Regions from separate parts of the Pseudomonas sp. FBCC-B1565 genome, predicted to be linked through region 2. Evidence: predicted binding sites of a transcription regulator. Region 2 holds the regulator's gene; each other region holds the start of a gene.
What was found. The regulator FliA, encoded in region 2, starts transcription of late flagellar genes. The targets are predictions, from matches to a motif close to CTAAAGTTTNNNNNNNNNNNGCCGNTAA.
Positions count from the first base shown of each region.

Region 1: a site for FliA is predicted at 4,638-4,665, ahead of NL123_RS24555 (flagellar protein MotY). Genes of this name have one in related genera too.
Region 3: a site for FliA is predicted at 4,479-4,506, ahead of flgM (flagellar biosynthesis anti-sigma factor FlgM). Genes of this name have one in related genera too.
Region 4: a site for FliA is predicted at 5,606-5,633, ahead of NL123_RS08200 (methyl-accepting chemotaxis protein). Genes of this name have one in related genera too.

Region 1 is NZ_CP101438.1:5,292,874-5,300,142, reverse strand. Features, by position in the region: gene NL123_RS24590 (molybdopterin oxidoreductase family protein) at 1-567, shown strand, start outside; gene grxD (Grx4 family monothiol glutaredoxin) at 645-983, shown strand; gene bfr (bacterioferritin) at 1,053-1,526, opposite strand; gene NL123_RS24575 (bacterioferritin-associated ferredoxin) at 1,728-1,946, opposite strand; gene NL123_RS24570 (peroxiredoxin) at 2,191-2,793, shown strand; gene rnt (ribonuclease T) at 2,858-3,529, opposite strand; gene pyrC (dihydroorotase) at 3,526-4,572, opposite strand; gene NL123_RS24555 (flagellar protein MotY) at 4,729-5,637, shown strand; gene NL123_RS24550 (argininosuccinate synthase) at 5,767-6,984, shown strand.
Region 2 is NZ_CP101438.1:1,855,660-1,862,928, forward strand. Features, by position in the region: gene flhA (flagellar biosynthesis protein FlhA) at 1-470, shown strand, start outside; gene flhF (flagellar biosynthesis GTPase FlhF) at 483-1,799, shown strand; gene fleN (flagellar synthesis regulator FleN) at 1,906-2,739, shown strand; gene fliA (RNA polymerase sigma factor FliA) at 2,736-3,476, shown strand; gene NL123_RS08885 (chemotaxis response regulator CheY) at 3,646-4,020, shown strand; gene NL123_RS08890 (protein phosphatase CheZ) at 4,039-4,827, shown strand; gene NL123_RS08895 (chemotaxis protein CheA) at 4,839-7,058, shown strand; gene NL123_RS08900 (protein-glutamate methylesterase/protein-glutamine glutaminase) at 7,107-7,269, shown strand, end outside.
Region 3 is NZ_CP101438.1:1,522,513-1,529,781, reverse strand. Features, by position in the region: gene flgD (flagellar hook assembly protein FlgD) at 1-560, opposite strand, end outside; gene flgC (flagellar basal body rod protein FlgC) at 577-1,020, opposite strand; gene flgB (flagellar basal body rod protein FlgB) at 1,024-1,431, opposite strand; gene cheR (protein-glutamate O-methyltransferase CheR) at 1,741-2,568, opposite strand; gene NL123_RS07300 (chemotaxis protein CheV) at 2,611-3,543, opposite strand; gene flgA (flagellar basal body P-ring formation chaperone FlgA) at 3,638-4,402, shown strand; gene flgM (flagellar biosynthesis anti-sigma factor FlgM) at 4,544-4,867, shown strand; gene NL123_RS07285 (flagella synthesis protein FlgN) at 4,916-5,386, shown strand; gene NL123_RS07280 (flagellar brake protein) at 5,483-6,232, shown strand; gene NL123_RS07275 (MFS transporter) at 6,292-7,269, opposite strand, start outside.
Region 4 is NZ_CP101438.1:1,708,742-1,716,010, forward strand. Features, by position in the region: gene ccoP (cytochrome-c oxidase, cbb3-type subunit III) at 1-894, opposite strand, end outside; gene NL123_RS08180 (cbb3-type cytochrome oxidase subunit 3) at 891-1,091, opposite strand; gene ccoO (cytochrome-c oxidase, cbb3-type subunit II) at 1,095-1,703, opposite strand; gene ccoN (cytochrome-c oxidase, cbb3-type subunit I) at 1,714-3,138, opposite strand; gene NL123_RS08195 (alpha/beta family hydrolase) at 3,218-3,910, shown strand; gene NL123_RS08200 (methyl-accepting chemotaxis protein) at 4,011-5,576, opposite strand; gene NL123_RS08205 (CPBP family glutamic-type intramembrane protease) at 5,681-6,472, opposite strand; gene NL123_RS08210 (DMT family transporter) at 6,883-7,269, shown strand, end outside.

The DNA of each region.
Region 1 (7,269 bases), 3.3 Mb from region 2:
TCCAGCCACAAGTTGTCGGTGGCCATGCTGGCGGACCATCCCCATGGTGTGGACCTGGGGGCGCTGCAGCCCAATCTCGCCGCGCGCTTGAAAACCGTTAATGGCATGGTACAAGCAGCGCCAGCGGTGATTCTTGCCGATCTGGCACGTTTTGCCGCGCAGCCGGTGCCGGTGGCCGACGAACTGCTGTTGATCGGCCGCCGCCACGTGCGCAGCAATAATTCCTGGATGCATAATTACCATCGGCTGGTGAAGGGCAAGCCGCGGCATCAATTGCTCATGCACCCCGATGACCTGGCCAGTCGGCAGTTGAACGACGGTCAGCGCGTGCGTGTGAGTTCTCGCATTGGCATGATCGAAGTGGAGGTCGTGGCCAGCCTGGACATGATGCCCGGTGTCGTCAGCCTGCCGCATGGTTGGGGCCATGGCCGCCCAGGCGTGCAGATGACGATTGCCAGCGGACAGCCAGGGGCCAGTGCCAATGACTTGACCGACGAGCGGCAGTTGGATGAGCTGTCGGGCAATGCCGCACTCAATGGCGTTCCGGTGCAGGTAGCAGCCGCCTGAGCACCGCGCGGGAATTTTGCGTTACAATGCGCCACCGTGCCGACCTGTGAGTCGCAAAGTTCCAGCCGAGGTGTTCCATGGATATCATCGAAACGATCAAAGAGCAGATTGCCAACAACACCATTCTGCTTTACATGAAGGGCGCGCCTAACGCTCCTCAGTGCGGTTTCTCCGCGAAAGCTTCCCAGGCCATCATGGCGTGCGGCGAGAAATTCGCTTACGTGGATATCCTGCAAAACCCGGAAATCCGCGCCAACCTGCCGAAGTACGCCAACTGGCCTACCTTCCCACAACTGTGGGTAGCCGGTGAGCTGGTCGGCGGCAGCGACATCATCGTCGAGATGGCGGCTGATGGTTCGTTGGAAACGCTGATCAAAGAAGCAGCGGCAAATGCGGCGGCCAAGACCGACGCGTGATTCGCTTGCAATAAAAAGCCCCGCTTCTCGTGAGAGAGCGGGGCTTTTTTGTTCCTGCGAGCTGCGGGCTTATTCTTCGCCCATTTGCGACTGCAGGTAGTTTTCCAGGCTGACCTTGTCGATCAGGCCCAGTTGGGTTTCCAGCCAGTCGATGTGCTCTTCCTGGTCTTCCAGGATGTCTTCCAGCAGTTCGCGGCTGCCGAAGTCACCTTTGGTTTCACAGTGAGCAATGGCGGCCTTGAGGTCGCTGTGGCTCTTGCGCTCGAAACCCAGGTCGCTGCTTATCATTTCCTGGGTGTGCTCGCCGATGTTCAGCTTGCCCAGGTCCTGCACGTTCGGCAGGCCTTCCAGGAACAGGATGCGCTTGATCAGCGCGTCCGCGTCCTTCATGGCTTTGATCGATTCTTTGTATTCGCGCTTGCCCAGCTTTTCCAGGCCCCAATCGTCATACATGCGTGCATGCAGAAAGTACTGATTGATCGCGACCAGTTCATTGGCAAGGATTTTATTGAGTTGCTGGATGACTGAGATGTCGCCTTTCATGACTGGGGTCCTGCCCTGTAATAGCTGTGTATAAGGCGGAGTTTGAGCGGCGAAATCTCTAGTGTCAAACCTAAGTTATTGAATAATAAATGAAAATTAATCGGAATAAGAATGTTTGTGTTCCGCGTCTTGACGCTAACTAATTGAATTGCGGGCATAAAAAAACCGGACACTAAGTCCGGTTCTTTAAAACACGCTCAATCAGGCGTGTGTAAATTCTGCTGAATAAGGCAGCGCGGCCTGGGCGGTCTGCAGTTGCGTCAGGGTTTCCCGTACCACTTGCTTGGCCAGGCAAGCACATTTGCCACACTGGCTGGCAACGCCGGTGGTTTCACGCACTTCCTTGTAGCTGCAGCAACCTTCGTAGATTGCTTCGCGGATTTGTCCGTCGGTGACGCCAGTACAGAGGCACACATACATAAGGGAGAACCGTCGCGGGTTTAAGGCTTAAGTGCGGTGGATCTTAATGTTAACGAGAATGATTGTCAAAGTAGAATCGTAGGGTATTCGCTGGTACCGTGCCCGCACTGACGAACGGTTTTTTCAGTGTATGATGGTCGGTCTTCACGAAGCGTGACTGCGTCACGGGGCTGTCGCTTATCAACGGCAGACTCAGGGCCGGTCCTTTTACTTCAATCGTCACCCTCACATCAGGAGATAACCAATGAGCGTACTCGTCGGCAAACAAGCCCCGGATTTCGACGTACCTGCCGTCCTCGGCAATGGCGAAATCGTAGACAGCTTCAAACTGTCTGAAGCCATCAAAGGCAAATACGGCCTGGTGTTCTTCTACCCGCTGGACTTCACCTTCGTCTGCCCTTCGGAGCTGATCGCTCTGGACCACCGCATGGACGATTTCAAGGCGCGTAATGTTGAAGTGGTAGCCGTTTCCATCGACTCCCATTTCACTCACAACGCCTGGCGCAACACCGCCATCAATGATGGCGGCATCGGCAAAGTCAAATACACCATGGCTGCCGACATGAAGCACGACATCGCCAAGGCCTACGACGTTGAGTCCGAAGGCGGCGTGGCCTTCCGTGGCGCGTTCCTGATCGACGACAAAGGCGTGGTTCGCTCCCAGATCATCAACGACCTGCCACTGGGGCGTAACATGGAAGAGCTGATCCGTCTGGTCGACGCCCTGCAATTCCACGAAGAGCACGGCGAAGTCTGCCCTGCCAACTGGAAAAAAGGCGATAAAGGCATGAACGCTTCGCCGGAAGGTGTTGCGGCTTACCTGACCGAGAACGCTGGCAAGCTGTAAGCCACGTTTGCGGCAAAAAAAACCGGCCTGAGAAGGCCGGTTTTTTTATGCGCGGGATTCCACTTCAGTCGTTGAAGTCTTCCCAGCCGCCCATCTGCTTCCAGCGGTTGACGATGCCGCAGAACAGCTCGGCGGTCTTCTCGGTGTCGTAGCGGGCCGAGTGAGCCTCACGACCGTCAAAGTCGATACCGGCCGCCTGACAGGCTTTCGCCAACACCGTCTGGCCATACGCCAGCCCGGCGAGGGTCGCGGTGTCAAAGCTGGAGAACGGGTGAAACGGGTTGCGCTTCATGTCCAACCGCGCCACGGCGGCATTCAGGAAGCCCAGGTCAAAGCTGCTGTTGTGGCCGACCAGGATCGCGCGTTTGCAGCCATTGGCCTTCAATGCCTTGCGCACGCCACGGAAGATATCGGTCAGTGCCGCTTCTTCACTTACTGCCATGCGCAATGGGTGATCGAGCTTGATCCCGGTGAACTCCAAGGCAGCCGCTTCGATATTGGCGCCTTCGAACGGCTCGACGCGGAAGAAGTGGGTGTGTTCCGGGAACACAAAACCCTGTTCGTCCATGCCGATAGTCGTCGCGGCGATTTCCAGCAGCGCATCGGTGGCGCAGTTGAAACCACCGGTTTCTACGTCGATGACAACCGGCAGATAGCCGCGGAACCGCTCGGCCATCGGATGACGGGATCCGCCACCGCTGTGCTCGTGTTCGTCATCGTAATGGTCTTCACTCACTTGCTTTCCTCCAGCAGGCGCCAGCGCAGTGTTTCACCGGCGCGCAGCGGGATGACAGTCAGCTCGCCAAACGGCAGGCTGGCAGGGGCGGTCCAGTCTTCACGAACCAGGGTAATGCGATCGGTATTCGCGGGCAGGCCGTAGAAACGCGGGCCATTGAGGCTGGCGAACCCTTCGAGCTTGTCCAGGGCGTTGCGCTGTTCGAACGCTTCAGCGTACAGCTCGATGGCGGCATAGGCGGTGTAGCAGCCGGCACAACCGCACGCGGCTTCTTTGGCGTGCTGGGCGTGAGGCGCGGAGTCGGTGCCGAGGAAAAACTTCGGATTGCCGCTGGTCGCCGCATCCAGCAAGGCTACCTGGTGGGTGTTGCGCTTGAGGATCGGCAAGCAATAGAAGTGCGGCCGAATCCCGCCCACCAGCATGTGGTTGCGGTTGTACAGCAGGTGATGCGCGGTGATGGTCGCAGCAACGTTGGCCGAGGCTTCGGTGACGAACTGCACGGCATCGGCAGTGGTGATGTGCTCGAACACGACCTTGAGGGTCGGGAACAGCTCCACCACGCGACGCATGTGTTCGTCGATGAAGATCTTCTCGCGATCGAACACGTCCACATCGCCACGAGTGACTTCACCGTGGATCAGCAGCGGCATGCCGACGTCGGCCATGGCTTCGATGGCCGGCAGGATCTTATCGATACTGGTCACGCCGGAATCGGAGTTGGTGGTCGCACCGGCCGGGTACAGTTTGGCAGCGTGCACAAACCCACTGGCCTTGGCCTCACGAATTTCTTCGGGCTGGGTGCGGTCGGTAAGGTACAGCACCATCAGCGGTTCGAACCGGCTGCCGGCCGGCCGTGCAGCGAGGATACGCTGGCGGTAGGCATCGGCTTGCTCGGCGTTACGCACCGGAGGAACCAGGTTAGGCATGATGATGGCGCGGCCAAACGTGCGCGCTACATCGGCCACGGTGTGGGGTAACGCAGCACCATCGCGAAGATGAATATGCCAGTCGTCGGGACGCAGCAGGGTCAGGCGGTCGGACATTGGGGATTCCAGGCGGGTCAATCTGGGGGGAATGCTACCGGAAAAGACTCTATCAGGCACTCGCTATCAAGTTTTGCAGGATGCAACCGATAGCCTTTTGTATGCCTTATCGATGTATGACGCTTTGAAGTGTTGTAGAAACCAGTGGAGCCTCCCGTGCGCCAGCATTATCTAGCCCTGCTCAGTGTGTTCGCCAGCCTGCCCGCGATGGCCCTCACGTACCAGACACGTCTGGAGAATATCGAGTGGAAGGTGGAAGGCGACCAGTTCGAGTGCCGTCTGACCCAACCGATCACAGACTTCGGCTCGGGTGAGTTCGTGCGCCGGGCGGGTGAGCAGGCAACATTTCGTCTGAAAGCCTATAACGGTTCGCTGGGCGCAGGCTCGGCCACCTTGTTGGCCGCCGCCGCCCCTTGGCAGCCAGGCCGAGGCGATATCAACCTCGGCGCCGTGCGTGCCGGCAGTGGCGAGGTGTTGTTCAACAGCTCGCAGGCCCAGGCCGGGCGCCTTTTCACCGGACTGCTGGAAGGGCGTAGCCCGACGGTCCGCCACTACGGCCGTGAAGGCGGCTACTCCGAAATCCGCTTGTTGCCGGTGAAATTCAACAAAGCTTATAACGACTACCAGCTGTGCACCGCCAAGCTGTTGCCGATGAATTACGATCAGGTCAAACAGACCGAAGTCGGATTCCCTGGTGGCGGTATCGAGTTGGACGCGGCCGCCAAGAAGAAACTCGACGTGATTCTTGCGTTCATGAAAGCCGACCCGACGGTCAATCATATCGAGTTGAATGGCCATTCGGACAACAGCGGCAACCGCCTGACCAATCGCGACGTCTCTCGCCGCCGCGGCTTGGCGGTGATGGACTACTTCAAGGCCAACGGTATCCAGGAATCGCAGATCACCCTGCGCTTCCATGGCGAAAGCTACCCCCTTGCGCCCAACACCAATGCGGCCAACCGGGCACGCAATCGTCGTGTGAATATCCAGCTTGAACGCGTGGCAGCTCCCGAAAAACCAGCACCCCAGGCTGCTGGTCCGAGCAACCCAGCGCACACGTCCTGAGGTGCGACCATCGGTCGCCCGTTCGACATAATCTGTCGCTTTATCTTCATTTGCTGTCGCGCCCCTGTAAATTCACGGTTTTGGTCGGTAGAATCGACGCCTTTCCGTACAACCCCGTGGAGTGATGGCATGGCCGACGTAAACAAGGTCGTTCTCGCGTATTCCGGCGGCCTGGACACTTCGGTGATCCTCAAGTGGCTGCAGGATACTTATAACTGTGAAGTGGTGACCTTCACCGCTGACCTGGGTCAGGGCGAAGAGGTCGAACCTGCACGTGCCAAGGCGCAAGCCATGGGCGTGAAAGAGATCTACATTGACGACCTGCGCGAAGAGTTCGTCCGCGATTTCGTCTTCCCGATGTTTCGCGCCAACACCGTCTATGAAGGCGAGTACCTGCTGGGTACCTCCATCGCACGTCCGCTGATCGCCAAGCGCCTGATCGAAATCGCCAACGAAACCGGCGCCGACGCCATTTCCCATGGTGCTACCGGCAAGGGCAACGACCAGGTGCGATTCGAACTGGGTGCCTATGCACTCAAGCCAGGCGTGAAAGTGATCGCTCCTTGGCGTGAATGGGACCTGCTGTCCCGTGAAAAGCTGATGGATTACGCTGAAAAGCACGCAATCCCGATCGAGCGTCACGGCAAGAAGAAGTCCCCGTACTCGATGGATGCCAACCTGCTGCACATCTCCTATGAAGGCGGCGTGCTGGAAGACACCTGGACCGAGCACGAAGAAGACATGTGGAAATGGACCGTCTCCCCGGAGAACGCTCCAGACAAGCCGCAATACTTGGAACTGACCTACCGCAACGGCGACATTGTCGCGCTGGACGGCGTCGAAATGACCCCGGCCACTGTGCTGGCAACCTTGAACCGTATCGGTGGCGAACACGGTATCGGCCGTCTCGACATCGTCGAGAACCGCTACGTGGGCATGAAGTCCCGTGGTTGCTACGAAACCCCTGGCGGCACCATCATGCTGCGCGCCCACCGGGCCATCGAGTCCATCACCCTGGACCGCGAAGTGGCTCACCTCAAAGACGAGTTGATGCCCAAGTACGCCAGCCTGATCTACACCGGCTACTGGTGGAGCCCTGAGCGTCTGATGCTGCAACAGATGATCGATGCTTCCCAGGTACACGTGAACGGCGTTGTGCGCCTGAAGCTGTACAAGGGCAACGTGATCGTTACTGGTCGCAAGTCCGATGAGTCGCTGTTTGACGCCAACATTGCTACCTTCGAAGAAGATGGCGGCGCCTACAACCAGGCGGACGCAGCAGGCTTTATCAAGTTGAACGCACTGCGCATGCGCATTGCGGCCAACAAAGGTCGCTCGTTGTTCTAAGTCTCAGCCGGTTTTAAGAATGGCCCCTTATTCAGGGGCCATTTTTTTTGCCTATGGATTTTGTGTGGAGATGCAATGTTTATAAAAGGTTAAACATTTGTTGATGTTTTTCAGTAGACGCATTTTCAAATGCGCCTTCGATGGTGCTGTTGTTGAAAGTTTGTAGGGCGAATGATTTTTTTACACCTGCTTAGGAACTGGTCTTACAGAAGATTCACTCATGAAAGTGAGGTGGGCGTATAAAACACGGAACACTCTGTAGGAATTAAGGATGTAAGAGAATAT
Region 2 (7,269 bases):
TGGCCGAACAGGTGCCGGTGCGCGATATTCGCAGCATTGCCGAGGCTATCGCCAACAATGCCGCCAAGAGTCAAGATACTGCCGCCCTGGTGGCTTCGGTGCGCGTCGGATTGTCGCGCGCAATCGTGCAAAGCATTGTAGGGCTTGACTCCGAGCTGCCTGTGATCACCTTGGAACCCAGGTTGGAACAAATATTGCTCAATAGTATTCAGAAGGCAGGACAAGGCCAGGAAGAGGGCGTTCTGCTGGAGCCAAGCATGGCCGAGAAGCTGCAGCGTTCGTTGATCGACGCCGCGCAACGCCAGGAAATGCAAGGCCAACCGGTGATCCTGCTGGTGGCAGGCCCGGTCCGGGCGATGTTGTCGCGGTTTGGGCGCCTGGCAGTACCGAATTTGCACGTTTTGGCTTATCAGGAAATTCCTGACAACAAGCAAGTGACTATCGTCGCGACAGTAGGGCCCAACGGCTGAGGGTAGTGGGTTATGCAAGTGAAGCGTTTTTTCGCCGCCGATATGCGTCAGGCCATGAAACTGGTTCGTGATGAGCTGGGCGCCGACGCCGCGATTATTGGCAACCGTCGTATTGCCGGCGGTGTCGAGCTGACGGCTGCCCTGGATTACACACCTTCGGCCTTGGCGCCGCGCGTGCCGAACATGGAGCTCGAAGACGAGCTGCGCAAGACCGCTTCGCGGATTGTTTCGGCCCAGGCTGAACTGAGCATGCGTGGCGACAGCGATGCCACCACCAATCGCCAGTTGTTCGCCGGCCTGCCGCTGACCGCCGCGGAGCCATTGGTTGAGCCAACCTTCAAAGAGCCGCCGCGTCCCGCTGCGCCAGCCCCGGCAGCGGCGGTTGACCAGCGTGTGTTCGACTCGATGCGCTTTGAACTCAATGGCCTGCGTGAGCTGCTCGAAGTCCAGTTGGGTTCGCTGGCCTGGAACCAATTGCAAGGCAGCAAACCGCAACAGGCCAACCTGTGGCGTCGCCTGCAACGCATCGGCCTGTCCGGCCCGTTGTCCCGCGACCTGCTGGCCCTGACCACCGAAATCGAAGAGCCTCGCCAGGCCTGGCGCATGTTGCTGGCCCACTTGGCGCGGATGATCGTCACCCCGGAAATCGAACCCCTGGAAGAGGGCGGTGTGATCGCCATGGTCGGCCCCGCCGGCATGGGCAAGACCACCACCCTGGCCAAGCTGGCGGCGCGTTACGTGCTCAAGTACGGCGCTCAGAATATCGCGCTGGTGAGCATGGACAGCTACCGTATCGGTGCCCAGGAGCAGCTCAAGACCCTGGGCCGCATTCTCAATGTGTCGGTGACCCATGTCGACCCAGGCCAGTCCCTGGCCAACGCCCTCGACCCGCTGCTGCGCAAGCGCGTGGTGCTGATCGACACCGCCGGCCTGCAAGCCAGCGACCCGGCATTGCGCATGCAGTTGGAAAGCCTGGCCGGGCGTGGCATCAAGTCGAAAAATTACCTGGTGCTTGCAACCACCAGCCAGAAACAGGTTCTTACCGCTGCGTATCATAGTTACAAGCGCTGCGGCCTGGCCGGTTGCATCCTCACCAAGCTCGACGAAACCGCGAGCCTGGGCGAGGTGCTGAGCCTGGCCATCAGTCATGAATTGCCGGTCGCCTACCTGACCGACGGGCCGCGGATCCCGGATGATCTGCATCTGCCGCGCCGTCATCAGTTGGTCAGCCGTGCAGTCAGCGTGCAAATGCAAGACGAGCCTAGCGAGGAAGCGATGGCCGATATGTTCGCCGACCTCTACCACAACCCGGCGAAGCGGGTAGGTTGAGGGCGGTATGAACACCGTGAAATGTATCTACATCGATGGTCTGCAAGCGATTCACGCGGCCAAGCCATGTAGCCTGCGTCTAAGCAAGACAAGGTAAAGAAATAAAATGGGCAGCATGCATCCCGTACAGGTGATCGCGGTGACCGGCGGCAAAGGTGGCGTCGGGAAAACTAACGTGTCAGTGAATTTGTCCCTGGCCCTGGCAGAGCTTGGCCGTCGCGTCATGCTGCTGGATGCTGACCTGGGGTTGGCGAACGTCGACGTTCTGCTGGGGCTGACGCCCAAACATACCCTTGCCGATGTGATCGAGGGCCGCTGTGAGCTGCGCGATGTGCTGCTGCAGGGGCCTGGGGGCATCCGCATCGTGCCGGCCGCCTCCGGCACCCAGAGCATGGTGCACCTGAGCCCGGCGCAGCATGCCGGGCTGATCCAGGCGTTCAGTGACATCGGCGACAACCTCGACGTGCTGGTGATCGACACCGCCGCCGGGATCGGCGAGTCCGTGGTCAGCTTTGTGCGCGCTGCGCAGGAAGTGTTGCTGGTGGTCTGCGATGAACCCACCTCGATCACCGACGCCTACGCCCTGATCAAACTGCTTAACCGCGACTACGGCATGAACCGCTTCCGCGTCCTGGCCAACATGGCCCAGAGCCCGCAGGAAGGGCGCAACCTGTTCGCCAAGTTGACCAAGGTCACGGATCGTTTCCTCGATGTCGCCTTACAATACGTCGGCGCAGTTCCCTACGACGAGTGTGTGCGCAAGGCTGTGCAAAAGCAGCGTGCAGTCTACGAAGCGTTCCCTCGTTCCAAGTGCGCACTGGCGTTCAAGGCTATTGCCCAGAAGGTCGATACCTGGCCATTGCCCGCCAACCCCCGGGGGCATCTGGAGTTTTTCGTCGAGCGATTGGTGCATCAGACGAGCGCAGGACCCGTGCTATGACAGCGACCGGCTACAACGCGTACAAGAAGTCTGCCCGTGACAGCCAGGGCGAGTTGATCGAGCGCTACGCGCCCCTGGTCAAGCGCATTGCCTATCACTTGCTGGCGCGCCTGCCCGCCAGCGTCCAGGTCGAAGACCTGATCCAGGCGGGCATGATCGGCTTGCTCGAAGTGTCGACCAAATACGACGCGAGCAAGGGTGCAAGTTTCGAGACGTATGCGGGCATCCGCATCCGTGGCGCGATGCTCGATGAAGTGCGCAAGGGTGACTGGGCGCCGCGTTCGGTACACCGCAATACACGCATGGTCAGTGACGCAATTCGCGCAATTGAAGCAAAAACCGGTCGCGACGCTAAAGATCACGAAGTTGCGGCCGAACTCCAATTGAGTCTCGACGATTACTACGGGATTTTGAACGATACCTTGGGCAGCCGATTGTTCAGTTTCGACGACCTGTTGCAGGACGGCGAACATGAAGGGCTGCACGAGGACGGCGCGAGTGCTCATATGGAGCCATCGCGAGACCTGGAAGATGAGCGTTTCCAGGGGGCGTTGGCGGACGCGATTGCCAATTTGCCGGAGCGTGAGCGGCTGGTGTTGGCGCTGTACTACGACGAAGAGCTGAACCTCAAGGAAATCGGTGAGGTCCTGGGTGTCAGCGAATCGCGGGTCAGCCAGTTGCACAGCCAGTGCGCAGCCCGCTTGCGGGGGCGCTTGGGAGAGTGGCGAGCGCGCTGAACAGGCAGTGTGGGGACACTGCAGACGATACCGCGAGGGCAACCGGCCTTCGCGGGTTCGACCCGTGGTGCCCCCGGCAGTCCTTTTTGTGTAATGCCTGTTGATTGAAATGGCGCGTCCAGGTGCTGGGCGCGTTTAAGACTGCTTGGAGGTCGAATTGGACAAGAACATGAAAATCCTCATCGTTGATGACTTCTCAACGATGCGGCGGATCATAAAAAACCTGTTGCGTGACCTTGGGTTCACAAACACGGTCGAGGCGGACGACGGCATTACGGCGATTCCGATCCTCAACAGCGGGAGCATCGACTTTCTGGTAACAGACTGGAACATGCCGGGCATGACCGGTATCGACTTGCTGCGCCACGTGCGCGCTGACGAAAAGCTGCGCAGCCTGCCTGTGCTGATGGTGACCGCCGAAGCCAAGCGTGAGCAGATCATCGAAGCCGCCCAGGCCGGGGTCAACGGTTACGTGGTCAAGCCATTCACTGCACTGGCCTTGAAAGAGAAGATCGAAAAAATCTTCGAACGCATCCACGGCTAATGCCATCGCGGGGGAGCTATGGAGCATAAAGAAACGTCACAGGGAGACTTCGAGTCGACCCTGAAAAAGCATGCTCACCAGTTGGTCGACAGCCTTGAAAAAGGCCAGTTCGGCGACGCGGTGCAGTTGATCCATGAGCTCAACCAGACCCGTGACCGCGGCCTGTATCAGGAAGTGGGCAAGCTCACACGCGAGCTGCACAGTGCGATCGTCAATTTCCAGATTGACCCGCATATGCCCCAGGCCGAAGAAATCTCGCAAATCACCGATGCCACCGAACGCCTGTCCTATGTGGTCAGGCTGACTGAGGCGGCGGCCAACCGCACCATGGACCTGGTGGAAAACGCCACGCCTCTGGTCAACGGCATGGCCACTGAAGCCCAGGCCCTGAGCCACGACTGGGGCCGCTTCATGCGCCGGGAAGTGGGGGCTGAGGAGTTTCGCGAGTTGGCACGTCGGGTTGACGGTTTCCTGTCACGCAGCGAGCAGGAAAACCGCACGGTTTCCAGCAACCTCAATGACATTCTGCTGGCCCAGGATTACCAGGACCTCACCGGTCAGGTGATCAAGCGTGTGACCCAGTTGGTCACCGAAGTGGAAAGCAACTTGCTCAAATTGGTGCTTATGGCTGGCCAGGTTGACCGTTTCGCCGGCATCGAACATGACCGCGAAGCGATCCTCTCGGAAAAAGATCCACAAAAACATCTCGCCAAGGGTGAAGGTCCGCAGATTCATGCCGATAAACGTGAAGACGTTGTATCGGGTCAAGATGATGTCGATGACCTGTTATCCAGTTTAGGCTTCTAAGGAGCACCCACATGAGCTTCGGCGCCGATGAAGAAATCCTTCAGGATTTCCTTGTAGAGGCCGGCGAAATTTTAGAGCAGTTGTCCGAGCAACTGGTCGAGCTGGAAAGCCGACCGGATGATGCGAACCTGCTCAATGCAATTTTTCGCGGTTTTCACACTGTAAAAGGGGGCGCCGGCTTCCTCCAGCTCCATGAGCTGGTGGAGTGCTGCCACATCGCCGAGAACGTGTTCGACATCCTGCGCAAGGGTGAGCGTCACGTTGATTCGGAGTTGATGGACGTGATTCTCGAAGCACTGGATGCGGTCAACGGCATGTTCAGCGAGGTGCGCGACCGTGCACCGATCACGGCGGCCACTCCGGAACTGCTGGCCGCCCTGGCGCGCCTGGCGGAACCTGCCGACACGTCGGCCGCACCGGTGGTTGAAGCCGCACCGGAGCCTGTGGTTGAGGCCGAGCCGGATGTGACCGACAGCGAGTTCGAACAGCTGCTCAACTCCCTCAGTGCCGTCAAGGCCGAGGCGGAAGCGCCGGCTGCCCCGGTCGCCGCACCGACCAGCGAAGACATCACCGACGCCGAGTTCGAATCGCTGCTCGACCAGTTGCATGGCAAGGGCCAGTTCGCGGCCGACGCCGTGGCACCTGCTGCTGCTCCTGCGGATGCACCGGCGGCCAGCGCCAGCACCGACATTACCGACGATGAATTCGAAGCATTGCTCGACCAACTGCATGGCAAGGGCACCTTCGCGGCCGACGCCTTGCCGGAAGTCGCCGCCACGGCTGCGGCACCGGCTGCTGCCAGCGCCGCCCCTGCGGGCGATGGGCTGATCTCCGATCACGAGTTCGAATCCCTGCTGGACGAGTTGCACGGCAAGGGCAAGTTCAGCGAAGTGGCCCCGGCCGCAGCGGTGGCGACCGCTGCACCGGTCGCCGCCAAGGCCGCTGCGCCAGCGCCGGCCGCCAAACCTGCACCGGCTGCCAAGCCAGCACCGGCCCCGGCCGCCGCACCTGCTCCGGCACGTGCCGCCGCCGCGCCGACAGCCGAGAAGCCTGCCAGTGAAGCCGAAACCACCGTGCGGGTTGATACCGCGCGCCTGGACGACATCATGAACATGGTCGGCGAACTGGTACTGGTGCGTAACCGCCTGGTGCGCCTGGGCCTGAGCAGCGGCGATGAAGCCATGCAAAAGGCTGTGTCGAACCTCGACGTGGTCACCGCCGACCTGCAGACCGCCGTGATGAAAACGCGGATGCAGCCGATCAAGAAAGTCTTTGGCCGTTTCCCGCGCCTGGTTCGCGACCTGGCGCGTCAGCTTAAGAAAGAAATCAACCTGGAACTGGTGGGCGAAGAAACCGACCTCGACAAGAACCTGGTCGAGGCCCTGGCCGACCCGCTGGTCCACTTGGTGCGCAACGCCGTCGACCACGGCGTGGAAACCCCGGAAGAGCGCGAAGCATCGGGCAAGTCCCGTGGCGGCAAGGTGATCCTGGCGGCGGAGCAAGAAGGCGATCACATCCTGCTGTCGATCACTGACGACGGCAAAGGCATGGACCCGACCATATTGCGCAACATTGCGGTCAAGCGCGGCGTGATGGACAAGGACGCCGCCGACCGCCTGACCGACACCGAATGCTACAACCTGATCTTCGCCCCGGGCTTCTCGACCAAGACCGAGATTTCCGACGTGTCCGGCCGTGGCGTCGGCATGGACGTAGTGAAGACCAAGATCAGCCAGCTCAACGGCTCGATCAACATCTACTCGACCAAGGGCCAGGGCTCCAAGATCGTCATCAAGGTGCCGTTGACCCTGGCGATCATGCCGACCCTGATGGTGATGCTGGGCAACCAGGCGTTCGCCTTCCCGCTGGTCAACGTCAACGAAATCTTCCACCTCGACCTGTCGCGCACCAACGTGGTGGACGGCCAGGAAGTGGTGATCGTGCGCGACAAGGCATTGCCCCTGTTCTACCTCAAGCGCTGGCTGGTGGCATCGGCGGCCCATGAAGAGCAGCGCGAAGGCCATGTGGTGATTCTGTCCGTGGGCACCCAGCGCATCGGCTTTGTCGTCGATCAACTGGTTGGCCAGGAAGAAGTGGTCATCAAGCCTTTGGGCAAAATGCTGCAGGGAACCCCGGGCATGTCGGGTGCGACCATCACCGGTGACGGTCGGATCGCGCTGATTCTCGATGTTCCGAGCATGCTCAAGCGTTACGCCGCTCGGCGTATTTGATTCTGGTGGGGCAGGGCGGTAGTGCCCGCCCCGCCTAACGGAGTGTTTATGGCAGTCAAGGTCCTGGTGGTGGACGATTCGGGTTTCTTCCGCCGCCGCGTCTCGGAAATTCTTTCCGCCGATCCAACGATCCAGGTGGTCGGCACGGCCACCAACGGCAAAGAGGCGATTGATCAAGCCATTGCGTTGAAACCGGACGTGATCACCATGG
Region 3 (7,269 bases), 330 kb from region 2:
TTGAAGGTGTAGGTACCCGCCGGGGCAACCTCGCCCTTGTCGTTCTTGCCATCCCAGATGAAGTTCTGGGTGCCGGCGCTCTGGGCCCCCATGTCGATGGTGCGCACCACGTTGCCGTCTTTGTCGGTGATCTTGACGGAGACGTTGCCCACCGCCGAGGTCACCGCCACCGAACCGGTCATGCTCTTGCTCGTATCAACCATGGCCTTGTCGGTCTGGATGATGATCGAGCGCCCGACCAGCGACGAGGCCTGCAACGCCTGAGACGAACTGAAGTTGGTGGAGATCGCATTCACCGAGTCGTTCAGGGTGTTGATGCCTTCCAGGCTGCTGAACTGCGCCAGTTGCGCCACGAACGCGCCGTTGTCTTGCGGCGACAGCGGGTTCTGGTTTTTCAGCTGGGTCACCAGCAGTTGCAGGAACGCATCCTTGCCCAACGCCTGCTTGCCCGTCGCCTTATTGGCGGCGTCGCTGACGCTGCTGTTGTCCTGGGCGTTCTTGACCTTGGAGTTGAACAGGTCCTGGACCGGCGTGTTGTTTGACGTATCAACGATGGCCATTGTTTGGCGCCCCTTATCACTGACCCAGGGTCAGGACCTTCTGCATCATGGTTTTGGCGGTGTTCATCATTTCCGCGTTGGTCTGGAACGAGCGGCTGGCGGAAATCATGTCAGCCATTTCCTCGACCACATTGACGTTGGGGTAGTAGACATAACCCTTTTCGTTCGCAGCGGGATGGTTGGGTTCGTAGCGCGCTTCAAGGTTGCTCTGGTCTTCGACCACACCGAGTACCTGCACGCCGGAGCCGGCGGCCCCCTGGTCCTGGAACAGCGAATCGCTGCCGCCGTTCTGGCCTGCCTGGAACATGGTGGCGAACACCGGGTGACGGGCACGGTAGGTCTGGTCAATGCTCGAAGACACGGTCTCGGCGTTGGCGATGTTACTGGCGACGGTGTTCAAGCGCGTGGTCTGCGCGCTCATGCCACTGCCGGCAATATTGAAAACACTGGACAGGGACATGGCTTACTCTCCACGCAGGGCTGACATCAGCCCTTTGAATTTGCTGTTGAGCAGGGTAAAGCTGGCCTGGAAGTTCACCGAGTTCTCGGCGTAGGCCGATTGCTCCAGTTGGGCGTCGACGGTGTTCTGGTCGATCGACGGTTGCATCGGCGTGCGATACAGCAACGACTCGTCACCATTGCTCAGGCCTTGCGCTTCGATATGACGGCTGTTGGTCATGTTCAAGGCGAAGGTGCCGTTCTTGGTCTTGTCCTGCTGTGCGGCGAGCACGGCGGAGAAGTCCAGGTCCCGAGCCTTGTAGTTCGGGGTGTCGGCGTTGGCAATGTTGTTGGCCAGGACTTCGGCACGCTGGGCGCGGAAGCCCAGGGCTTGTTCGTGGATACCGAGCGCTTTATCGAAGCTGATGCTCATGGCGGAAACCTTCAAGGGCTGACCTGCTTTTCGTTAACAGGGTTATAGCAAGGTGCATGCCAATCTGGCGCAAGCCCGTATATCAAGGGTTTTGGTAAGGGGTTGCCGGCGGCAATGCCGGAAAAGCGGCAAGCGGTTTCCGCGTCGCGCCAGTAAAGCGGCAATGAGGGTTGCCGCTTTATTGCGGTTTGCCGCAAACCAAATGTGGGAGGGGGCTTGCTCCCGATGGCAGTGGTTCAGTTGATACATCGATCACTGACACACCGCCATCGGGAGCAAGCCCCCTCCCACATTTTTTACCGCACAGCCTTATTTAGCCTGGTAGATGATCCCCGGGCTGCACTGCACCATCTGGAAATGGTCCGGCAGACCGTTCAGCGCCTCAGAAGCGCCAAGGAACAGATAACCACCGCGCTTGAGCGTGCCGTGGATGCGCAACAGGATGTCTTTCTTCACTTCGGCCGAGAAGTAGATCAGCACGTTGCGGCAGAACACCATGTCGAACTTGCCCAGGCTGGCGTAGCTGTCGAGCAGGTTGAAGGAGCGGAATTCCACGCGGTTCTTGATCGGCGCCTTGACCGCCCAGCGTCCTGCCCCTTTCGGGTCGAAGTAACGCTGCAGGCGCTCCTGGGACAGACCACGCCCCAGGGCCAGGCTGTCGTACTCACCGGTCTTGCAGTTGGTGAGCATGGTGCCGGACAGATCGGTGGCCACAATTTGCGCCCCCGCCTTCAACTGGCCCATGTTGGTCCGCTCGAACTCATCGATGGACATCGAAATCGAGTACGGTTCCTGCCCCGAGGAGCAGGCCGCCGACCAGATGCGCAGGCGCTGGCCCGGGCTGGCCTTGATGGCCTCCGGCAGCACTTTGCTCTTGAGCACTTCAAACGGGTAGGTGTCGCGAAACCACAGGGTTTCGTTGGTGGTCATGGCATCGACCACCATTTCCTTGAGCCCGCTGCGCGGCTGGCCCTGGATGCGCTGCACCAACTCACCCAACGACTTGATGCCCTGCTGCTCCATCAGTTTGTTGAGACGGCTGGATACCAGGTACTGCTTGTTTTCACCGAGCAATATGCCACAGGCTTTTTCCAGGAAGACCCGGAACTGTTCAAAATCCAAATTACCTGTAGACACTGATACCGCCTCTAAAATCGTATGACCGCCAAGGGAAACACCTTAGCTGTGATCTGCCGCCTTGATCCGGTCGACAACCCGGGATGCCAGGTCATCAGGACGGAATTTGGCCAAAAAGTCATCGGCACCGACCTTCTTGACCATCGCCTGGTTGAATACACCCGACAACGAAGTATGCAGGATGATATGCAATTTTTGCATGCGTGGATCGTTGCGGATCTCGGCCGTGAGGGTATAGCCGTCCATTTCCGGCATCTCGATGTCGGAAATCATCATCAAGAATTCTTCTTCCGGCTTCTTGCCGTCATCCACCAGCTTGCGCAGGTAGTCCAGCGCCTGGCGCCCATCATTGAGGGCGACCACTTCAACGCCGACGGTTTGCAGGCAACGGGTCACCTGCTTGCGCGCCACGGACGAGTCGTCCACCGTGAGCACGCGCAGTGAGACTGCCTTGTGCGCGGTTTCGGCGTCCACCACACCCACCGAGATCGACTCGGAGGTAGGCGCCACTTCGGCGAGGATTTTCTCGACGTCGATGATTTCCACCAACTGGTTGTCGACCCGCGTCACCGCCGTGAGGTAATGATCGCGCCCCGTGCCCTTGGGCGGCGGATGGATCTCTTCCCAGTTCATGTTGACGATGCGCTCCACCGAACGCACCAGGAAACCCTGGGTCTTGGTGTTGTACTCGGTAATGATCACGAACGGGCTTTCGCGGTCCTGCAAACCGGCGGAACCGGTGGCCAGGGCCAGATCAAGAATCGGGATCGTCGCGCCACGGATGTTGGCAACGCCACACACTACCGGGCTGGACTTGGGCATGATCGTCAGCTTGGGGCATTGCAACACTTCCCGCACCTTGAACACGTTGATGCCATACAGCTGCTTGCCATCCAGGCGAAAAAGCAACAACTCCAGGCGATTCTGCCCCACCAGCTGTGTGCGCTGGTTTACTGAATCCATTACTCCTGCCATGCCTTGACTCCCACGCTAAAACCTTCGGCCATACCTATAAGGGCAGTGACGCGCACCCAACACTAAACGGCACGAGCTTTGCTATTTATTGGTCATGGATATTAAAACGACAGTTTCCCGACGCCTCCACCTGAAACGGTATTGCAGACTGCTGTGCGCACCGCTGGCACTGCTTGCCTTGGGCCTGGGCGCCACGGCCCGCGCAGATAACGTCACCTTGCCTGATCTACTTATCGGCGTCACCCAGGGCTTTCTTGAGTTCACTGTAGAAGATTATCTGGCGACCACCCAGACGCCGGGGCGTTATGAAATCCAGGTCAACCAGTTGGACCCGCGCCTGCGCATGCCCATGTGCGACAAGGAATTGACAGCCACCCTGGAAAGCCCCGCCCAACCCATCGGTCGCGTAACGGTGAGGGTGCGCTGCGACGGCGCCTCGCCCTGGACGGTGTTCGTGCCCGCCCAGGTCAAATTGTTCCGCGATGTAGTGGTGGTTGCCCGCCCACTTAAACGCACGGGCATTATCGGTTTTGAGGACGTGGTGCTGCGCGAACGCGACATCAGCATGATCAGCCAGGGCTACTTGACCTCCCTCGACCAGGCCGTCGGGCAGAAACTGACCCGACCAGTGGTCACCGATCAGGTCATCACCCTGGTGCACCTGGAGCAGGCCGAGGTGATTCGCAAAGGTGACCAGGTAGTGATTTCCGCCAGCAGTGGCGCGCTGCAGGTCAAAATGCCGGGGGAAGCCTTGTCCAACGGCGGCATGAGCGAACAGATCCGCGTGAAGAATCTCAACTCCAACCGTGTGATCAAGGCGCGAGTCACGGCCCCCGGCCAAGTGGAGGTGGCTTTATAGACCACTGGTATCAGACGCCAGCTTTTCCTACACTGTCGGTTGGATGCCGGCCGGTGCAGTTTATTGTCATTCGAGCCTAAAGTTTGTCCGGATATGGCCGAAAACATGGCAAGCGTCCAAATACCCAGAGGTTTTTTGATCATGGTCATCGATTTCAGCCGTTTAAATAGCACCCCGACAACGTCGGCTCCTACGCGCACTGTCGGCACCAAGGACAGCGTAGAAGCCAAGGCTCAGCCACTGCCCGCCAAGGCAGAACAGGCCAGCGCCAGCCAGAGCGGGGAATCCGTACACCTGAGCAATGAGGCTCAACAGTTGCAGAAGGTCACTGACTCGCTGCGCGATCAACCGGTGGTCAATAAAGCCCGTGTGGCCGAATTGAAACAGGCAATCGCCGATGGCAGCTATAAAGTCGACAGCAACCGTGTAGCCAGCAAGCTGCTTAATTTCGAAGCCGAGCGCTAGGCAAAGGCCTGCGCCGGGCTTTTGGACGCTTAAACCCCAAGGCCAGCCATGCATCACGACGAAACCCTGCTTCAACTGATCATTGATGATCTAGCACCGACGCAATTGCTGCTCGAGCTGCTCAGGGAAGAATCCCTGGCCCTTTACGGCCGGGACATGCCCCTGCTGGAAGAAATTCTGGCGCGCAAGCAATCGCTGATTGTCCTGCTGGAACAGCACGGCAAAAAACGCAGCGAGATCCTCGTCAGCCTGGGCCTGCCCGCCGACCATGATGGCCTCGCGCAGCTGGCCAGCCACTCCTCGGTCGGCGATCAACTACTGGCCCAGAGCAAAGAACTCAACCTATTGCTCACCCAGTGCCAGGAAGCCAACCAACTCAACGGTCAGTCGATCCAGCTTCAGCAAGCCACGACCGCCAACCAGTTGCGTATACTTCACGGCGGAGAGCCTCCAGCGCTTTACAACGCTCAGGGTTCCACCTCGCGCCTGGTCAAGCCAAGCACCCGCAGCCAAGCCTGACGCCGGTTTACAGCGCGGCCTATCCAAGGCGCGCCACATACTGGCAGAATGCCCGCTCTTGCGTGTAGTCGTATTTTGTCTGGAGATGGAAGAACCGTGTTCAACGCCCTTAATGCGGAAGATGCCCCGCAGCCACCCAAGGTCCTCACCACGCCTCTGGAAATCGCCAGTACCTTGCGCATGCTGCAAGATAGCCATGACCCGCTGATCATTACCTTCCACGAACGCAGCCAGCGCTTCCAGAGCTACCTGGTGGACGTCAGCCGGGACAACGGCACCCTGGCCCTGGATGAAATGATCCCCCGCGACGGTGAACGCTACCTCGAAAATGGCGAACCCTTCCGTATCGAAGGTTTCCACGACGGCGTACGCGTTGCCTGGGAAAGCAACGGCAACCTGAGCATCAGCGAGAAGGACGGCCACCGCATCTACACCGGCAGCCTGCCCGACGAAGTGGTCTACCACCAGCGTCGCAATGCCTTTCGCGCTGCCCTGAAGCTGGCGCAACTGGTGAACATCGAATTGGGTGGCGAGAAGCTCAAGGCCCCGATCAGCGGCAAGCTGCTGGATATTTCCGCCACAGGTTGCAAATTGCGCTTTGAGGGAGACATCTCCGAGCGTCTGCAGTTAGGCCAGGTCTACGACCGCTTTATCGCCGCCCTGCCCTTCGGCAGCATGACCACCTCGGTTGAACTGCGTTACCTGCACTTTGAAGAGAAGATCAACACCACGTTTGCCGGCGTGCGCTTCCACAACATGAGTGGTCTGGTGCAGCGTCAGGTCGAGCGCTTTGTCTACCAGTTACAACGCGAAGCACGACGTTTCGATAAAGACGACGATTTTTAAACTCAAAGATCGCGGCAAAAAAACGGGCAGACCCTGATGGGATCTGCCCGTTTTTGTATTCAGGGGCGCGCCCTGCTCAAGTCATGAGGATGCTCGTCCGGGCCCGGCGGCTCAGGCGGCCCCTCAAAGAGCGGCTCGTCGACCGATGTGACCGTTTCCGGATCGGGTTCCGGCGCGGCGGTTTGCATTTGCTCCTGCACCACCGCCTCGTCCACCCGTGGATCGAGGCAGGCTACCAACGGCGAGCTGGACATGCTGTCGGGCATTGCCACGTGGTGCAGCGGCGCGTCATCCACCTGATGCAGGTTGGTCACGGCTTTCGGCCGAATCCGCCACACCAGGATCAGCGCACACAGGCTGAAAAACGCATACAGCATGTGACTGCCAAACACCTTCATCACCACACCGGCCAGCAACGGCCCGATACTCGCACCGACACCGTAGGTCACCAGCAGCATGGCGGTGAGCGAGACACGGCGGTCGCCTTCCACATGATCATTGGAGAACGCCACCGCCAGCGGGTACAAACAGAACTGCACCAGAGAACACACGAAGCCCGCCACGAACAGTACTTCCAGCGGCACCTTGGTCAGTAATGCCAGCGGCAGCGCCGCCACTGCCAGGCACAGGGCAAAGCAACGAATCAGCAGCGCGCGATCATAGCGGTCCGACAACCAGCCCAACGGCCACTGCACCAGCAGGCCGGCAAAAATACAACTGCCCATGAACAGACCCACCTGTTCGGTAGACAGCCCTTGCTGGGAGGCATAGAGCGGCGCCAGGCCATAGAACGAGCCCACGATCACCCCTGCCCCCAGCACCGTACTCAACGACTGCGGGACGCGCTTGATAAAGAAGCGTGGCTCCATCGGCGCCGGATGCAAGGGCGCCGGGTGAATACGGCGAGTCATTGCCACCGGCACCAGGCACAGCGCAAAGCACAGTGCGACCAGCATCAGCAATTCGAGGCCGAGCTGAGGGTGCATGACCAGGATCAACTGGCCGAGCACCAGCCCCAGGTAGGACGCGATCATATA
Region 4 (7,269 bases), 150 kb from region 2:
AACATAAGCGGCCAGCAGATGCACCTTGTCATTGCCTTGCAGCACTTCCTGCGCCGGCATCTGGCCTTGGCGGCCGTGGCGGATGGTCTGTTGCAACTGCGCAAGGCTGGTGCCGTAGATGTAGCCGGCCGGTTTGGTCAGGTCAGGCGCGCCCATGGCTTCCATGCCATGGCCTTCCGGACCGTGGCAGGCGACACAGGTGGTGTTGAAGGCCGCTTGGCCGGCAGCCACATCGGCGCTGCTGTCGGCGGGCAGAGGCAGCTTGGCCAGGTCGTGGCGCACATAGGCGGCAACGTTTTTCACGCCTTCATCGCCGAGCATGTCACCCCAGGCCGGCATCGCCGCGTGGCGGCCGTTGAGGATGGTGGTCTTGATCGCCTCGGCCGAACCGCCCCAGCGCCAGATGTTGTCCGCCAGGTTCGGGAAACCAAACGCGCCCTTGGCGTCCGAGCCGTGGCACACCGCACAGTTGGAGGCAAACAGGCGACCGCCCATTTTCAGCGCTTGCGGGTCCTTGGCCACTTCTTCCACGGGCATGGCCGAGAATTTGGCGAAGATCGGCCCGAACTTGGCGTCGGCCTTGGCCATTTCCTTGTCCCATTCCTTGGCCTGGGTCCAGCCGTCTTCATAGCCCGGCAACACGCCTTTCCAGTTGCCCAGGCCCGGGTAGAGGATCAGGTAGCCGACCGCAAACACCAGGGTGCCGGCGAACAGCATGAACCACCACTGGGGCAGCGGGTTGTCGTATTCCTCGATACCGTCGAAGGCGTGGCCCATGGTCTGGTCGACGCTGCCCTTGGTCTCGCCCTTGCGGGTGCCGACCAGCAGCCAGGTCAAGCCGATCAGGCTGCCGAGGGTCAGTACGCAGATCCATGTACTCCAGAATAGGGTCATGGCCGGGTGCTCCTTATTGCAGGCTCTTCTTGAGCGTCGGATGGAGAAGGTTCATCGGCGAAGGGCAGCAGGCGCGCCTGCTCGAATTCCGCATTGCGCCGGTTGTTGAACACCCACAGCGACAGGCCGATAAAGGCGATGGCGACCACCAGCGTGCCGAGGCCGCGGATGGTGCCTGCATCGAATTCAAATCCCATGGCTCACCTCTTGCTCTTGATGGCAGTGCCGAGCACTTGCAGGTACGAAACCAGCGCGTCCATCTCGGTCTTGCCCTTGAGGCTGGCCACGGCGCCACTGATGTCGTCGTCGGTGTACGGCACGCCGAGGGTGCGCATCACTTTCAACTTGGTCTCGGTGTGGCTGCTGTCGACGGCGGCGGTGACCAACCATGGATAGGCCGGCATTTTCGACTCGGGCACCACGTTGCGCGGGTTGTACAGGTGCGCGCGGTGCCAGTCGTCCGAGTAGCGTGCGCCGACGCGCGCCAGGTCCGGACCGGTGCGCTTGGAGCCCCACAGGAACGGGTGGTCCCACACGCTTTCACCGGCGACCGAGTAGTGGCCGTAGCGTTCGGTTTCGGCACGGAACGGGCGGATCATCTGCGAGTGGCACTGTACGCAGCCTTCGCGGATGTAGATGTCGCGGCCTTCCAGTTGCAGCGCGGTGTAGGGTTTCATGCCCTCCACCGGCTTGTTGGTCACGTCCTGGAAGAACAGCGGGACGATCTGGGTCAGGCCGCCGATACTCACGGCGAGCACCATGAGCAGCATCAGCAGGCCGACGTTCTTTTCAATCGTTTCGTGTTTCATCACAGACTCCTCAGGCCAACTGCGCAGTGGTGGCGGCTTCGACAGGCTGCGCCGAACGCACGGTGCGCCAGGTGTTGTAAGCCATCAGGAACATGCCGCTGAGGAAGATCGCACCGCCCACCAGCCGCACGATGAAGCCAGGGTGGCTGGCCACCAGGGTTTCGACGAAGGAGTAGGTCAAGGTGCCGTCTTCGTTGACCGCACGCCACATCAGGCCCTGGGCGATGCCGTTGACCCACATCGAGGCGATGTAGAGCACGGTGCCGATGGTGGCCAGCCAGAAGTGCGCGTTGATCAGGCCGAGGCTGTACATCTGCTCGCGACCGAAGACTTTCGGGATCATGTGATACAGCGCGCCGATGGAGATCATTGCCACCCAGCCGAGGGCGCCGGCGTGTACGTGGCCGATGGTCCAGTCGGTGTAGTGGGAGAGGGCGTTGACGGTCTTGATCGCCATCATCGGGCCTTCGAAGGTCGACATACCGTAGAACGCCAGGGACACCACCAGGAAGCGCAGGATCGGGTCGCTGCGCAACTTATGCCAGGCGCCCGACAGGGTCATCATGCCGTTGATCATGCCGCCCCAGCTCGGTGCCAGCAGCACCAGGGACATCACCATGCCCAGGGACTGTGCCCAGTCCGGCAGCGCGGTGTAGTGCAAGTGGTGCGGGCCGGCCCAGATGTACAGGGTGATCAGCGCCCAGAAGTGCACGATGGACAAGCGATAGGAATACACCGGACGCTCGGCCTGCTTGGGCACGAAGTAGTACATCATGCCGAGGAAACCGGCGGTGAGGAAAAAGCCTACCGCGTTATGCCCATACCACCACTGCACCATGGCATCCGTCGCACCGCCATAGAGGGAGTAGGACTTGGTCAGGCTGACCGGGATTTCCAGGTTGTTGACGATATGCAGGATGGCCACGGTGATGATGAACGCACCGAAGAACCAGTTACCGACGTAGATGTGCTTGGTGTTGCGCTTGGCCACGGTGCCAAAGAACACAATGGCGTAGGCCACCCAGACAATGGTGATCAGAATATCGATCGGCCATTCCAGCTCGGCGTATTCCTTGGAGCTGGTGTAGCCCAGCGGCAAGGAGATCGCTGCCAGCAGGATGACCAACTGCCAGCCCCAGAAGCAGAACGCGGCGATTTTCGGCGCGAACAATTGGGTCTGGCAGGTACGCTGCACCGAGTAGAAGGAGCTGGCGAACAGCGCGCAGCCACCGAAGGCGAAGATCACCGCGTTGGTGTGCAGCGGGCGCAGGCGGCCGAAGCTGGTCCACGGCAAGTCGAAGTTGAGTGCAGGCCACACCAATTGGGCCGCGAGAAAAACCCCGAGCCCCATGCCGACGATGCCCCACACCACCGTCATAATGGTGAATTGGCGGACCACCTTGTAGTTATAGGCGGTACTTAAAGTAGTGTTCATGGTTCCCCATCCACGGTTCAACCCAAGCAAATGCGGCACTTGGGCTGGAGTTATAGGCAGACTAAAAAGCGAGGCAAGCATGGGCAAAGAGCACAAGGCCAGTATTGACGGGGATCAATGGGCGCAGTGTGTGCGGGAACATGGGTGGTTGTGGGATGTCGCGGTGGAGGCGCTTTCGAGCGATCCCGTCACGCTAATCCTGGCCCACGGCGCTGGCGCACCGATGGACTCATCCTTCATGAACGACATGGCTGCGCGCCTTGCCGGGCATGGCGTCAACGTGTTGCGCTTCGAGTTTCCCTACATGGCCCAACGCCGTGTGGACGGTGGCAAGCGTCCGCCGAACCCGGCGCCGAAACTGCTGGAAACCTGGCGTGAGGTGCATGCCGAGGTGCGACGTCATGTCGCTGGGAAACTGGCCATTGGTGGCAAGTCCATGGGCGGGCGCATGGCCAGTTTGTTGGCCGATCAACTGGGCGCCGATGGGCTGGTGTGCCTGGGGTATCCGTTCTACGCGGTGGGCAAGCCGGAGAAACCACGGGTTGAGCATTTGGCGGGGTTGAAGACGCCAACCTTGATTGTGCAGGGCGAGCGCGATGCGCTGGGTAATCGGGCGGCGGTTGAGGGGTATGAATTGTCGCCGAGCATCGAGGTGATGTGGCTGGTGGCGGGGGATCATGACCTGAAGCCGTTGAAGGCGTCGGGGTTTAGTCATGAGCAGCATTTGGAGGTGGCGGCGGTGAAGGTGGCCAGGTTTCTCGGCGTCCTCTAGGGCCCTATCGGGGGCAAGCCCCCTCCCACATTTTGATTTGTGAATACAGTCAAAGTGTGGGAGGGGGGTTGTCGAATCGTCGCACCGCCCCGATAACGGTCTACCGGTTGAAGCGCTCCACCAACGAATACTGGGTATTCGCCGTATGCGTCAATTCTTCACTCAACTGCGCCGAGTTCGACGCTTGCTCCGAGGTCTGGTCTGCCAACAGCGCAATGGTGCTGATGTTGCGACTGATCTCTTCGGCCACCGAGCTTTGCTCTTCGGTGGCAGCCGCGATCTGGGTAGTCATGTCGGTGATATGCGCCACCGCCTCACTGATCCCTACCAGCGCCTGATCCGCCTCCATCACCCGTGCCACGCCTTCTTCGGCCTGGCGATGCCCGGCGTCCATGGTCTGTACGGCAGCGGCGGCGGTTTGTTGCAGCTTGGCGATCAGGGCATGGATCTGCCCGGTCGACTCGGCTGTGCGCTGAGCCAATTGGCGGACTTCGTCGGCAACCACCGCAAAACCCCGGCCCATTTCACCGGCACGCGCCGCTTCAATGGCGGCGTTGAGCGCCAGCAGGTTGGTCTGGTCGGCAATGCCCTTGATCACGTCGACCACGCCGCCGATTTCATCGCTGTCCTTGGCCAACTGGGTCACGGTCACACCGGTCTCACCCACTGCTACGGACAGACGCTGAATCGCCTCGCGGGTTTCCCCGGCGATGTCGCGGCCACGGCCGGTGAGGCGGTTGGCTTCCTGGGTTGCGTCCGCTGTGCGCTGCACATGGCTGGCGACTTCCTGGGTGGTGGCCGCCATCTGGTTAACGGCGGTCGCCACCTGCTCAGTCTCGACGCGCTGGCGTTCCAGGCCGCTCGAGCTGTTATGCGCCAGGGTGTTGGACTGCGCGGCCTGGTCGTTGAGGTGTTCGGCAGTGTCCTGCAGGCGGGTAAGGCAGGTCTTCAGACGCGCCTCCTGGCTCAGGATCGACATTTCCAGACGCGCCTGGGCGCCACGGCTGTCGGTGTACATCTGCGCGATTAGCGGGTCGGAGGTGGTCTGCTCGGCCAGACGCAGCAAACGCTTGAGGCCGCGTTGTTGCCAGCTCAGGCCGAGCAGGCCCAACGGCACCGACAATCCCGCCGCCAGGGCAAAGCCCCAGTGGGAGTTGAGTGAGGCGCCGATCATGAAACTCAACTGGCTCACCAGGATAAACGGTAGCCAGTCCTGCAACACCGGTAGCCACTTGTCACGTTGGGGGATCGCCGACTTGCCCTGGTTGATGCGTTGGTAGAGCGCTTCGGCCCGGCGGATCTGCTCGGCGGTGGGCTTGATGCGCACCGATTCGTAGCCGACCACCTGGTTGCCTTCGAAAACCGGCGTCACATAGGCGTTAACCCAGTAATGGTCACCGGTCTTGCAGCGATTCTTGACAATGCCCATCCATGGCAAGCCTTGTTTGAGCGTTGACCACATGTGCGCGAACACCGCCGCCGGAACGTCCGGGTGACGCACCAGGTTATGCGGGGCACGCACCAGTTCGTCGCGAGAGAACCCACTGATTTCGACGAAGGCGTCGTTGCAGTAGGTGATCACGCCTTTGGCATCTGTGGTGGAGATCAACCGTTGCTGAGCGGGGAAGGTACGTTCGCGCTGGGTAACGGGTTGGTTATTACGCATGATTGTTCAATCCGCAAGGCTTTCAGGGGGTATCGGCAGGAACGGCGGTTTATTTAACTTAATTTTTGCAACAATCGGCGGTACGCACGTTCCCCTGCAGGGGATCAACCGGCCAGCATCGGGTAGGTAAACAACCCGAAGTGAAGCAGATTCAAGCCAAAGTGCGTGGCCACCGCCGCGCCCAGGCCGCCAAAACGATAGGCCAGGCCGTAACCCACCCCGGCGATGCTCGCCAGCAATACCCAATGCCAGCCTGCGCCGATGTGCACCAGGCCGAACAGCAGCGAGGCCAGCAGCAGCGCCAGGTTCTCGCCGTAAGGCAGGTGTTTGAAACGTCGGCTCAAGCCGCCCTGCACATAACCGCGGAACAAGGCTTCTTCCACCAGCGTCACCAGCAACAGGTTATTGAGTACCCACAGCCAGGCTTGTTCCGGCCACTTCGGTGCCCAACTGATCACGCCCAGCAAGGCCGCTCCGCCGAGGGCGGCGATGGCGGTGAGGGTCAATGCCAGGGCGGCCACGCAGATCGACAAGCGCAACGAGCGCCGTGCCACAATCCATGGGCAGGCCAGCAACAGCCAGAAGCCGATCAGAGGTTTGTCCTGGTTCAAATACATCGAGAAGGGCACGGCATCCTCGGTGAAGCGGTGCGAGGCAATGCCCCTCCCGTTGTAGAAGCCCGGCAACCAGTGCATCGCCAGGCTCAGCGCCAACACGATGAACAGCCCGTGGCCCAGGTAACGCGCCCAGTGCGTGCGTTGCTGGCGTACCGCGTAGCCAGCGATCAGCAGCAGGGCGACGGACACGGCTGCCAACACCCCCAGTTGCCCGTATATCAACGCCAGCAGATAGCCGATGGAAAGAAGCGCCAGGTACAGCCAGGGCAATGCGAACATGGGAACTCCTTGGAAAATGCTGGGCGGCATTATAGCGACCGGTCCGGCAGGCCCCACATGAAAACTCCTCCATTCATGCCGATTGCAAAACGTATCACCGGGTGGTTATAGTCCGAGCTTCTTCATCCCTTCACACAAGATCAGCCCATGCCAGCTCTCCAGCGCACAGCGGTAGTCGATTCAGCGGTCAACGCTGTGGTCGTGCCGTGCGCGAACAAGCAGCCTGCGCAGATCAGTCACTACCCCCCACCTGTCAGTAGCACGCCGGTGTACGCAGTCGTATCACCGCCGGGTGTTGGCATTTTGGGCTGATCAGCTGATTGCTGTTCCCGTCTGCCCGCCTGAAAAAAACCTAATGCATTTCAGCGTCTGCTGAATCGGCTTTTTTTGCCTGATGACAGGTGGTAACCATGTCTGTTCTTTCGAAACAATCCGTGGCCGCGGCGGCCTCGACGAGCCTGTTTGTATTGCTGTGGAGCAGCGGGGCGATCTTCTCCAAATGGGGGCTGGCCCACGCGTCACCCTTTGCGTTTCTGTTAATCCGTTTTGCCATCGCCCTCGTGGGCCTGGTGGTGCTGATACCGATCCTCAAGTTGAAACTGCCGCGCCCCGGCAAGCCTCTTTTGTATGCGGCGGCGACGGGGTTGGTGTTGTTGGGCGCCTATCAGATTTTCTATCTGTTGGCCCTGGACCTCAACGTCACTCCCGGCGTGATGGCAACTATCATGGGCGTACAGCCGATCCTCACCGTGGTGCTGATGGAGCGCCAGCGTTCTTTCAGCCGGGTGTTCGGCCTG